Regions from separate parts of the Streptomyces sp. NPDC026092 genome, predicted to be linked through region 1. Evidence: riboswitches for the same ligand, from Rfam matches in the RefSeq annotation. Region 1 holds a riboswitch; each other region holds the start of a gene.
The links. Region 1 has a riboswitch for cobalamin ahead of AB0F56_RS01410 (CoA-acylating methylmalonate-semialdehyde dehydrogenase). Riboswitches for the same ligand answer to the same signal wherever they lie in the genome.
Positions count from the first base shown of each region.

Region 1 (4,006 bases):
GACGGGGTTCTCGGCGAGGTTCGGGAACTCGCTGACGCCGGTGACGGGTTCGCGGCGCTTGGCGAGCTTCGCGCTGCGGGCCGACCAGGTCTCGGCGAGCCGGTCGCCGATCATTCCGGAGCGCAGCGCGGCGGCCTGGCCGCCGGCGCTCTCGATCGTTTGGAAGAACTCCCAGCCCGCGTGGGCGAGTTCGTCCGTGAGCCGCTCCACGTACCAGGAGCCGCCCGCAGGGTCGATGACCCGGGCGAGGTGCGACTCCTCGACGAGGATGGTCGAGGTGTTGCGGGCGATGCGGCGCGCGAACGCGTCCGGCAGCCCGAGCGCGTGGTCGAAGGGAAGCACGGTGACGGAGTCGGCGCCGCCCACGCCCGCGGCCAGCGTGGCCACGGTGGTGCGGAGCATGTTCACCCACGGGTCGCGCCGGGACATCATCACCGGGGAGGTCACCGCGTGCTGCCGCTGGGCGCCCGCGCCGCTCGCCCCGCTGACCTCGGCCACCCGGGCCCAGAGCCTGCGCGCGGCACGGAACTTGGCGATGGTGAGGAACTGGTCGGCGGTGGCCGCGTACCGGAACTCCAGCTGGCCGAGGGCCTGTTCGACGGAGAGTCCGGCCTCGTCAAGCTGCCGCAGGTAGGCGACGCCGGTCGCGAGGGCGCACCCCAGCTCCTGCGCGGCCGAGCCGCCGGCCTCGTGGTACGGCAGCGCGTCCACGGTCAGCGCCCGCAGGCCCGGGTACTCCTCGACGCAGCGCCTGGCGAGGCCGACGGCGGGGGAGAGGTCGTGGGGCCGGCCCGTGCGGGCCTCCAGGCCGAGGGGGTCGGCGCCCAGGTTGCCGCGCGCCGCCTCCGGGGCGACGCCCCGCTCCTCGTACAGTCCGAGCAGCTCGCGCGAGGTCGCCTCCACGTCCTGCCCGGCGTCGAGGACGACGGGCGCGAGGTCGAGGTAGACGCCGTCGAGGGTCCGGCCGAGGCTGCCGAGGGGGATGCCGCCCTCGCCGACGACCAGCCAGAGCGAGGTGACGCCGTTCTCCAGGTCGGCGAGGACCGTCCCGGCGTCCGCGGTGGTGTGCCGCTGGCGCACGTCCCAGCCGCCGACCGTGTTCCCCTCGGGGCGCCCGGACCGTACGAAGGGCGCGAAGCCGGGCAGGCCGGGCTCGGGGGCGGTGTCCTCGGCGGCATAGAGGGGACGGACGCGGAGCGCGTCCTCCAGGGCGGTGGACAGGGCGTCCTCGGCCGCCGGGCCCTCCACGTCCTTGCCCGACTTGCGCAGTACCCCGGCTACCAGGTGCTGCCACTGTTCACGGGACGCGTCGGGGAATTCGGCGGCGAGGGCGAGCCCGTCGTCGGGAAGGACTGTCATGCTCGGATGTTAGGACAGCTCGCTCAGATGACAGCAGTGCACACCGCTGTGACCTTGCCCTCTCCAAGCAGGTCTTGAAGCCGCGGGCGACTCCGCTCTACTAAGGGGTGTCGCAGGTTCACCCGGCCGGGGGTGGATTTACTAGGACGTCCAACTATATAGTCGCGGCGAAGGCCCGCGGTGCAGGGAAGCCGGTGTGATTCCGGCGCGGTCCCGCCACTGTGACCGGGGAGTACGCCGTCGAGCAGCACGCCACTGACGAGCGATGTCGGGAAGGCGGACGGCGCGCGCTGATCCGGGAGTCAGGATACCGGCCGCGGGATGTTCCGTGTTGTCCACGAGGATGGAGCTGACACGCATGGCACCGGTGCGCCCGCACACTCCCCGCGGATCCGGCCGACGGGCACCCGCCCGTCCAGGACCCCGTCGAGTGGGATCCCACCACCCCACGACCGTCAGGACCTGACGGCGCCTCGCCATTCGCGCTCTCGCGCCGTGCACCGCCACCACGCCGCCGCATCATCACGCCCACCGGCGTGCGCGGACGTGGCGGCCCCCGGCGCGCCATCCGGATCACCTGACGAGAGCAGGCACTCATGGTCCGCGCACAAGACGCCACCACCGTCCGCGAGTTGACCCACTTCATCGGCGGCAGGCACACCCCGGGAACCTCGGGCGCCTACGGCGACGTGTACGACCCCAACACCGGCCAGGTCCAGGCCCGCGTCCCCCTCGCGAACCGGGCCGAGACCGAGGCCGCCGTCGCCGACGCCGCCCGGGCGCAGCGCGACTGGGCCGCCTGGAACCCGCAGCGCCGCGCCCGCGTCCTCCTGCGCTTCCTCCAGCTGGTCGAGCAGGAGAAGGACGGCCTCGCCCGGCTGCTCTCCTCCGAGCACGGCAAAACCGTCGCCGACGCCCACGGAGACCTCCAACGCGGCCTGGAGGTCGTGGAGTTCGCCGCCGGCATCCCGCACCTCCTCAAGGGCGAGTTCACCGACAACGCGGGGACCGGCATCGACGTCCACTCGCTGCGCTCCCCGCTCGGCGTCGTCGCCGGCATCACCCCGTTCAACTTCCCCGCGATGATCCCGCTCTGGAAGGCCGCCCCCGCCCTGGCCTGCGGAAACGCCTTCATCCTCAAGCCCTCGGAGCGCGACCCCTCCGTACCGCTGCGGCTCGCGGAGCTCTTCCTTGAGGCGGGTCTTCCGGCGGGCGTCCTCAACGTCGTCAACGGCGGCAGGGAAGCCGTCGACACCCTCCTCGACGATCCCCGCGTCGCCGCCCTCGGCTTCGTCGGCTCCACCCCCGTCGCCGCGCACCTCTACGCCACCGCCGCCGCCCACGGCAAGCGCGCCCAGTGCTTCGGCGGTGCCAAGAACCACATGATCGTGATGCCGGACGCCGACCTCGACCAGGCCGTCGACGCCCTCATCGGCGCAGGCTACGGCTCGGCCGGCGAGCGGTGCATGGCCGTCTCGGTCGCCGTCCCCGTCGGCGAGGACACCGCCGACGCCCTCGTCGCCCGGCTGAAGGAGCGCATCGGCACGCTGAGGATCGGCCGGAGCGACGACCCGGACGCCGACTTCGGGCCGCTCGTCGGCCCCGACGCCGTCGACCGGGTCCGCAAGTACATCGGCATCGGCGTCGAGGAAGGCGCCGAACTCGTGGTCGACGGGCGCGACTTCGCCCTCCCCGGGCACGAGGGCGGCTTCTTCGCCGGGGCGTCCCTGTTCGACCGGGTCACCCCGGACATGCGCGTGTACCAGGAGGAGATCTTCGGCCCCGTGCTCTGCGTGGTCCGCGCCGCCGACTACGAGGAGGCCCTGCGGCTGCCCAGCGAGCACCTCTACGGCAACGGCGTGGCGATCTTCACGCGGGACGGCGACACCGCCCGCGACTTCACCCGGCGCGTCGACACCGGCATGGTCGGCGTCAACGTGCCCATCCCGGTGCCGGTGGCGTACCACACCTTCGGCGGCTGGAAGCGGTCCGGCTTCGGCGACCTGAACCAGCACGGACCGGACGCCATCCGCTTCTACACCCGCACCAAGACCGTGACCTCGCGCTGGCCCGCCGGGCTCCGCGAGGGCGCGAGCTTCACCCTCCCCACGATGGGCTGAGCGACCATGACCACGACCCTGCTCACCGAGGACCAGCGGGCCCTGGTCGAGACCACCCTCGACTTCGCCCAGGACCACCTCGCCCCGCACGCCCTGGATTGGGACCGCGACAAGCACTTCCCCGTCGACGTCCTGCGCAAGGCCGCCGGACTCGGACTCGGCGGCGTCTACGTCCGCGAGGAGTCCGGCGGCTCCGGCCTCACCCGCTCCGACGGCGTCCTCGTCTTCGAGACCCTCGCCTCCGGCTGCCCGTCCATCGCGGGCTACCTCTCCATCCACAACATGGTCGCCTGGATGGTCGACCACTACGGCGACGACACCCAGCGCCGACGCCGGCTCCCGCGCCTGTGCGCCATGGACGACCTGGCCAGCTACTGCCTCACCGAGCCCGGCGCCGGATCGGACGCCGCCGCGCTCACCACCCGGGCCGTGCGCGACGGCGACCACTGGGTGCTCACCGGCGTCAAGCAGTTCATCTCCGGGGCGGGCGCCTCGCAGCTGTACCTGGTGATGGCCCGCACCGGGGG
Region 1 covers NZ_JBEZYN010000001.1:305,144-309,149, forward strand. The annotation lists gene AB0F56_RS01405 (methylmalonyl-CoA mutase family protein) at 1-1,359, opposite strand, end outside; cobalamin riboswitch at 1,508-1,693, shown strand; gene AB0F56_RS01410 (CoA-acylating methylmalonate-semialdehyde dehydrogenase) at 1,956-3,479, shown strand; gene AB0F56_RS01415 (acyl-CoA dehydrogenase family protein) at 3,486-4,006, shown strand, end outside.

Region 2 (4,006 bases), on a different contig from region 1:
CCCGCGCCCCGCCCACCTCGAACAGGAGCGGGATCGCCCCCGTCACGCAGAAGCCCAACGGGATGCGGAACGCGCGCCACAGCTGACGCCCCGGCACCCCCGCGGGGCCGAGGAGGACGGCGAGGGTGGCCGCCGCGACCAGGACGGCACCCGGCCACGGCGGCAGACAGACCGCGCACAGTGTCAGGCCGAAGCCGAGGACGGCTTTCTCGCACGGGTGACGGCGGCGCCAGCGACTGCTGTGCGCCGCCGCGTCGATCGGCAGCACCGGCGGCGGTTACGCGTCGCCGGACGCTGCCGAGCCGGACGCCGCCCCCGACCGCAGCGCCTTCGCCTCGGCGCGGGCCTCGCCCTGCTTACGGCCCCGGTGCACGCCGAAGTAGTACGCCAGCACACCGGCGCCGAGCGCGGCCTGAAGGGAGAACAGCGCCGACTCGATCTCGCCGGAGGGGGGCTCGTAGAGCGGGCTGAACCACGGCTCGTAGTCGGGAGCGATCTCCGTGATCGCCGCCTCCGCCTCGCCGTCCGCGCCCGCGAACGGCTCCTCCTTGTGGTCGCCGAGGCCCAGGACCAGCGGGAGCACCGCAAGGGCCGCGACGACGAGCAGGAGCAGGGAGTTGATCTTCGCGTTCCGGCTCATCAGGCGCTCGCCTCCGCGTTCTCGTTCTTCTTCCGGGACGGGAGCAGGACCCCGAGCCGGGTCAGGTCCGCCTTGCTGGACTGCGTGAGCAGCCGCATCACGAGGACCGTGAGCAGACCCTCGCTGACGGCGAGCGGCAGCTGCGTGACCGCGAAGATGGAACCGAACTTGGCGAGCGCCCCGACCACACCGCTGCCCGGGTCGGGGAAGGCCAGCGCGAGCTGGACGCTGGTCACGCAGTACGTCGACAGGTCCGCGACGAACGCGCCGAAGAACACGCTCACCATGAGCGGGACGTCGAACCGGCGCAGCAGCCAGTACGTACCGAATCCGGCCCATGGCCCGACGATCGCCATCGAGAACACGTTGGCGCCGAGCGTGGTGAGCCCGCCGTGCGCGAGCAGCAGCGCCTGGAACAACAGGGTGATCGTGCCCAGGACCGCCATCACCGGCGGACGGAACAGGATGGCGCCCAGGCCCGTGCCGGTCGGGTGCGAGCAACTGCCCGTGACCGACGGGATCTTGAGCGCGGACAGGACGAACGTGAACGCGCCGGACGCGCCGAGCAGCAGAGTGGACTCGGGGTTGGCCTTGACCTCACGGGTCAGCGCGCGGACGCCGTGGACGACGAAGGGAGCGGACGCGACGCCCCAGGCGGCCGCGTGCAACGGGGGTAGATACCCCTCGGCTATATGCATGGTTGGGAGACCCTCTCCAGCACCTCGTGGATGGACAACGCACCTTGGCCGGTCTCCTGGCTGACGGGTCATGCCGCCGCGGCTCCGCCTTCCCACACCGCCGCGGTCTCCCGCAGTGGTCCAGTGGCTTCCCCGGAGGGATGGAGCCGGACTTCCCGATCACAGTGGCGAGGGCCGCACCGGTACCGCACCGGTTTCCCGTACACCAAGGCGCTGTGACATTAGTGGGTTGACCAGGTACATCACAACACGGGTACGCCCCCGGACGGTGTGCGACGGATCTCGCGCGCGCCCCCTCACCCCCTCGTGCCCCTCGCTCACTCCTTCCGGTAGGTGTACGCCTCAGCCGCCGCGGCCGTCACCGCGTCCAGGTCTCCGCCCGCGCTCGCGGTGACGAGCGCGGCGACGGCACCTTCGACGAAGGGCGCGTCCACGAGACGTGCCCCCTCAGGCAGCTCGTCCCCTTCGGCGAGGAGCGCCTTGACGGTCAGGACGGCGCTGCCGAGGTCGACGAGGAGGGCCACGCCGGCACCCTCGTCGACCGCCCGCGCCGCCTCGACGATCCGCTCGGAGCTGGTGCCGAGCCCGCCGTCGGGGGTGCCTCCGGCGGCGGCGACCGGCGCGGTCGCCGCGCCGCCCGCGAGCCCCCGGGCCAGGGCGGCGACGGAGTCGGCCACGGCCGCGCTGTGCGAGACCAGCACGATGCCCACCTGACCGGTCATGCGGCGGCCACCTCCGCGAGCGCGGCGATCAGCAGCGCCGACGACGTTGCCCCGGGGTCCTGATGCCCGACCGACCGCTCACCCAGATAGCTCGCCCGGCCCTTGCGCGCCCGCAGGGGTACGGTCGCGAGGGCGCCGGCCTCGGCCGCGTCCCGGGCGGCGGCGAAGGAGGTGCCGAGCGCCTCGGCGGCGGGCACGAGCGCGTCCAGCATCGTTTTGTCGCCGACCTGGGCCCCGCCGAGTTGACCGACGGCGGCGACCCCGGTGGCCAGCGCCGCCGCAAGGTCCTGCCGCGTCACCGTGCCGGCCTCGCCGAGTGCCTTGCCGGTGCGGCGCAGGAGCGTCCCGTACAGCGGCCCGGACGCCCCGCCCACGGTGGAGATCAACTGCCGCCCGGCGAGGACGAGTACGGCCCCCGGCGTGGCGGGCGGCTCCTTGTCCAGCACCTCCGTGACGGCGGCGAAACCCCGCTTCAGATTGGCACCGTGGTCCGCGTCCCCGATCGCCGAGTCGAGCTCGGTGAGCCGATCGGCCTCCCGGTGGACGGCGGCAGCGGCGGCGCCCAGCCACCGCCGGAAGAATTCGGCATCGAACTGTTCGAGCGTGTCCATTTCCGCCCTCACCGACCCCACCGCAGGGCGGCCGTCTGCACGGGCGCGTCCCAGAGCCGCAGCAGCTCCTCGTCGGCCTCGCAGAGGGTCACGGAGCAGCCGGCCATGTCGAGCGAGGTCACGTAGTTCCCGACGAGCGTGCGGGCGATGGGCACCCCGCGCTCGGCAAGGACGCGCTGCACCTCGGCGTTGAACCCGTACAGTTCGAGCAGCGGCGTGGCCCCCATCCCGTTCACCAGGGCGAGGACGGGACCGGACGGCCGCAGGTCCTCCAGTACGGCGTCGACGGCGAAGTCGGCGATCTCGCGCGAGGTCATCATCGCGCGCCGCTCCCGCCCGGGCTCGCCATGAATCCCGATGCCCAACTCCAGCTCCCCCTCAGGCAGTTCAAAGGTGGGACTGCCCTTCGCGGGAGTAGTGCAGGCACTCAAGGCCACGCCGAAACTCCGCGACCGCTCGTTCACCCGCCGCGCGATCGCCTCGACCCGCTCCAGAGGCGCCCCCTCCTCGGTGGCGGCCCCGGCGATCTTCTCCACGAAGAGCGTCGCCCCGGTGCCGCGCCGCCCGGCGGTGTACAGACTGTCGGTCACGGCCACGTCGTCGTCGACGAGCACCTTCGCGATCTGGATGCCCTCGTCCTCGGCGAGCTCGGCGGCCATGTCGAAGTTGAGGACGTCGCCGGTGTAGTTCTTGACGACGAACAACACCCCGGCTCCACTGTCGACCGCGGCGGCGGCCCGCACCATCTGATCGGGCACGGGCGAGGTGAACACCTCCCCAGGACACGCGGCCGCCAACATCCCGGGCCCCACAAACCCCCCATGCAACGGCTCATGCCCGGACCCACCCCCGGAAACCAGCCCCACCTTCCCGTCGACGGGCGCGTCCCGCCGCAGCACGACCCGGTTCTCCACATCGACACGGAGCTCAGGATGCGCGGCGGCCATACCCCGCAGCGCATCGGAGACGACGGTCTCAGGGACGTTGATCAGCATCCTCACGGATACCTCCTGGTGAGACTAGCAGGCACGCTGCTGGGTAGGGTCTTTGCAGGTCAGGGCAGGTGAGGTGAGTTGTGGATCTTGTCGGTTCATGGCCTGGAGGGGCGGCCCTGAGCGGTACTGATGCTGACTTTCCTGACGATAAATCAGCCGGGGGTCGGGTGGACGCGTTTTGCATGTGCGCAGCATGGCGAAATTATCGACGCCCGATCGTGCACGGACACGGGTGTGGACGTGGCCGGGGGTGTCGGCGTTCAGTGGCATGGTGGGAAGGGGGCGGCGCCTGCCGATGGCGGGGGCAACCCGGACGGAATGACTCTCGTGCAGGTGGGGG
Region 2 covers NZ_JBEZYN010000007.1:116,836-120,841, reverse strand. The annotation lists gene cbiQ (cobalt ECF transporter T component CbiQ) at 1-268, opposite strand, end outside; gene AB0F56_RS13845 (energy-coupling factor ABC transporter substrate-binding protein) at 278-640, opposite strand; gene AB0F56_RS13840 (energy-coupling factor ABC transporter permease) at 640-1,338, opposite strand; cobalamin riboswitch at 1,367-1,591, opposite strand; gene AB0F56_RS13835 (PTS fructose transporter subunit IIA) at 1,656-2,060, opposite strand; gene dhaL (dihydroxyacetone kinase subunit DhaL) at 2,057-2,671, opposite strand; gene dhaK (dihydroxyacetone kinase subunit DhaK) at 2,680-3,672, opposite strand.
Region 2: another riboswitch for cobalamin. It lies ahead of AB0F56_RS13840 (energy-coupling factor ABC transporter permease); the one in region 1 lies ahead of AB0F56_RS01410 (CoA-acylating methylmalonate-semialdehyde dehydrogenase).

Region 3 (4,006 bases), on a different contig from region 1:
GAGCGCCGCGCGACTCCGGCGTCAGCCAGGGCGCGCCCGCGGGGCCGGTGCCGACGACGACGACCTCGCCCCGCTCGCGTACCGGCGAGGCCTGGTCGATACGGGAGGGCAGCACGGCCACCGAGAAGTACGGGACCGTCTCCGGGTCCACGTCCGCCAGGATCTCCGTCCGCTCGCCCGCCATGAACGCCCGCTCCACGTACCGCGCGTCCTCCAGGCGGCCCGCCCGCTCCAGGGCGCGCCGCACGGTCGGGAACGTCCGGCCGAGCTTCATCACGACCGCCGAGTCGGTGCCCGCGAGCCGGGCCGTCAGCTCGTCCTCGGGCAGCGTGCCGGGGATGATCGTCAGGACCTCCTCCGCCTCGCACAGCGGCTCCCCGAGCCGGGCGGCAGCCGCGCTGACCGAGGTGACACCGGGGATGACGGTCGTGTCGTAGCGGTCCGCGAGCCGCTTGTGCATGTGCTGGTACGAGCCGTAGAAGAGCGGGTCGCCCTCCGCGAGCACGGCGACCGTGCGACCGGCGTCCAGGTGGGCGGCGAGCCGGGCGGCGGCCTCCGCGTAGAAGTCGTCGAGGGCGCCCCGGTAGCCGCCGGGGTGGTCCGTGGTCTCGACCGTGAGCGGGTACATCAGCCGCTCCTCGATCTGGTCGGCACGGATGTGCTCGGCCGCTATCGAGCGCGCGATGGACCGGCCGTGCCGGGCCGAGTGGTACGCGATCACGTCGGCGCCCGCGATGGCCCTGACGGCCGCGAGCGTGAGCAGCTCCGGGTCGCCGGGCCCGAGGCCGACCCCGTACAGCTTGCCGGTCGTGGACCCGCTCATGCCTGGATCTCCGCTTCGTGGGCGAGGGCGTTGATCGCGGCGGCGGTCATGGCGCTGCCGCCGCGCCGGCCGCGTACGACGAGGTAGTCGAGGCCGAGAGTCTGGGCCGCCAGGGCCTCCTTGGACTCGGCGGCGCCGATGAACCCGACCGGGATGCCGAGGACGGCGGCGGGCTTGCCCGCGCCCTTGGCGACCATCTCCAGGAGGTGGAAGAGGGCGGTGGGCGCGTTGCCGATGGCGACGACGGAGCCTTCGAGGCGGTCGCGCCAGAGTTCGAGGGCGGCGGCGCTGCGGGTGGTGCCGAGTTCGGCGGCGAGCGCGGGCACGGACGGGTCGGAGAGCGTGCAGACGACCTCGTTGTCGGCGGGCAGCCGCTTGCGGGTGACGCCGCTGGCGACCATCTGCGCGTCGCACAGGATCGGCGCGCCGGCGCGCAGCGCGTCCCGGGCGCGGGTGACGACCTGCGGGGAGTGCGCGATGTCGCGGACGAGGTCGGTCATGCCGCAGGCGTGGATCATGCGGACGGCGACCTGGGCGACGTCGGCGGGCAGCCCCCCGAGGTCCGCCTCGGCGCGGATCGTGGCAAAGGACTGGCGGTAGATCTCCGCGCCGTCCTTCTCGTAGTCGAACATCCTGGTGCTCTCGCTCATCTCGTGGTTGCTGAGGGGACGCGGGCCGCCGCGACGGCTTCGGGGAGGTCGGTACGGAGGGTGGGGCGCCCGGCCACGAGGTACGCGCCCTCGCCGGTGGCGACGACGTCGACCCACGCGGGGGCCTGCGGGTGACCGCAGCGCCGCTCGCACCCGGAGAAGTGGACGGGGAGCCCCCGGTGGCCGGGAACGTCGCCCGGGACGGCGTCCGCGCGCACGTCGGCGAGGGACTTGGCGCAGCCGGGAAGCCCGGTGCAGGCGCCGACGCCGGCCCAGGGGGAGCGGGGGTCGGTGATGAGCCCGTACGCGTCGAGCTCGCCCAGCCGGCGCGCGACGGCGCCTTGGTCGGCGAGGCCGGTGACGACGGCCCCGCGCCAGGGGGTGAGCCGCACCTCGCCCCCGCTCGCGGCGAGCGCCCGCAGCTGGGCGGCGGTCAGCCGGCCGAGGGGCGCGAGGACGTGCAGGGCGTGCGGGCCGAGGGGGCCGGGGGTGACGGGTTCGCACTGTGGAAGCTCGACCGAGGACGCTTGGACCTCGATCCCGGCCCCCGCGAGGGCGGCCGCCGGCTCCGGCTCGTGCCCCTCCGGCAGCTCCCGCACCCGCCAGGCCCCGTTCCCGGCGGTCCGGGCGGCGTCCAGGAAGGCGCCGGCTGCGGCGAGCGCGGCCCGGGGCGCGTCGGCGGCGGGGACGCGGACGACCTGGTCGCCGACCCGCACCCGTACCGAACCCTCTCCTGCGATCAACGTCACATCTCCGCCGAGCCCGGCCACATCGCCGCGCCCGTCGTCCAGGACGAAGAGGAACCGGCCGGACAGGGCCGCCGTCCAGGGCCGTGCGCACAGCAGCGCGTCCAGCTCGCGGGCCCACAACTGCACGTCACCGTGGCCGAGTCCGTCGAGCCCGGCCGCCGGCGAGGCCACGATGTTCCGGACCCGCTCATGGGTCGGGGAGGGCAGCAGCCCGGCCTCCGAGAGCCGCTCGGCCAGCTCGCCCCCGCACCCTTCACCGAGCCCGCGCAGCTCCACGTTCCCTCGGGAGGTGACACTGACCCGTCCGTCGCCGAGATCTTCCGTGACCGACGCGAGCACGCCGACCTGACGTACCGTCAAAACCCCTGCGGGCAGCCGGAGTCGAGCGAGTCGCCCGTCGTCGGCGGCGTGCAGCCGAAGCGCCCCGGGGCAGGCGTCACCACGGTCCCGTACGGGCGGTTCGCCCGGGTTGGGTGTTGTGGGTGGGGTGGGCGGCATGGCGGCGAGCATACCCACGTCGTCAGCGGCCCAGACCCGGCCCCGAAGAGGCACGATCTACTATGCAGATCGGCATGGGGTCCCAGGACCCCGGGGAGGAAGCCCGGTGAGAATCCGGCGCGGTCCCGCCACTGTGAGCCAGGTTCCGGAAGGAGCCGGGTGAGTCAGGAACTCCTGCCGTCCACACGACCACCCGGGGCGCGGACAACCCCGAGGAAGGCCTGCGCACGCATGCGAATTCTGTTGCTGTCGCACTCCGACACCGACCTGCTCAGCGCCCGCGCGGCCGGCGGTCCGGTCGCGTACCGGTTCGCCAACCCCTCCCGGCTCTCCCTGGACGACCTGCCCGGTCTCCTCGAAGGCGCCGACCTCGTGCTCGTCCGGCTCCTCGGCGGGCTGCGGGCCTGGGAGGACGGCCTCGACGCGCTGCGCGCCGCCGGGAAGCCGCTGGTCGTGCTCTCCGGCGAACAGGCCCCGGACGCCCAGCTCATGGAGGCCTCCACCGTTCCCGTCGGCGTCGCCACCGAGGCCCACGCCTACCTGGCGCACGGCGGACCGGCCAACCTGGAGCAGCTCGCCCGGTTCCTCTCCGACACCGTGCTGCTGACCGGCCACGGCTTCGAGGCCCCGGCCGCCGCGCCGACCTGGGGGCCGCTGGAGCGCACGGCCCGGACGACCGACGGCCCGACCGTCGCCGTGCTGTACTACCGCGCCCACCACATGAGCGGGAACACCGCCTTCGTCGACTCCCTCTGCGAGGCGATCGAGGACGCCGGCGCCCGCGCCCTGCCGCTGTACGTCGCCTCCCTGCGCGCGCCCGAGCCCGAGCTGATCGAGACGCTCAAGCGCGCGGACGCGATCGTCACCACGGTGCTCGCCGCCGGTGGCACCAAGCCCGCCGAGGCGCAGGCCGGCGGCGACGAGGACGCCTGGGACGCGGGCGCGCTCGCCGCCCTCGACGTACCGATCCTGCAGGCGCTCTGCCTGACCGGTTCGCGCGCGGCCTGGGAGGAGAACGACGAGGGCCTGTCGCCGCTGGACGCGGCCAGTCAGGTCGCCGTGCCCGAGTTCGACGGCCGCCTGATCACCGTCCCGTTCTCCTTCAAGGAGATCGACGAGGACGGGCTCCCGGCGTACGTCGCCGACACCGAGCGCGCCGCCCGCGTCGCCGGGATCGCCGTGCGCCATGCCCGGCTGCGGCACATCCCGAACGCCGAGAAGAAGCTCGCGCTCGTCCTCTCCGCGTACCCGACGAAGCACTCCCGGATCGGCAACGCGGTCGGCCT
Region 3 covers NZ_JBEZYN010000004.1:276,189-280,194, forward strand. The annotation lists gene AB0F56_RS08555 (precorrin-2 C(20)-methyltransferase) at 1-823, opposite strand, end outside; gene AB0F56_RS08560 (precorrin-8X methylmutase) at 820-1,455, opposite strand; gene AB0F56_RS08565 (cobalamin biosynthesis protein CobG) at 1,470-2,720, opposite strand; cobalamin riboswitch at 2,776-2,915, shown strand; gene cobN (cobaltochelatase subunit CobN) at 2,952-4,006, shown strand, end outside.
Region 3: another riboswitch for cobalamin. It lies ahead of cobN (cobaltochelatase subunit CobN); the one in region 1 lies ahead of AB0F56_RS01410 (CoA-acylating methylmalonate-semialdehyde dehydrogenase).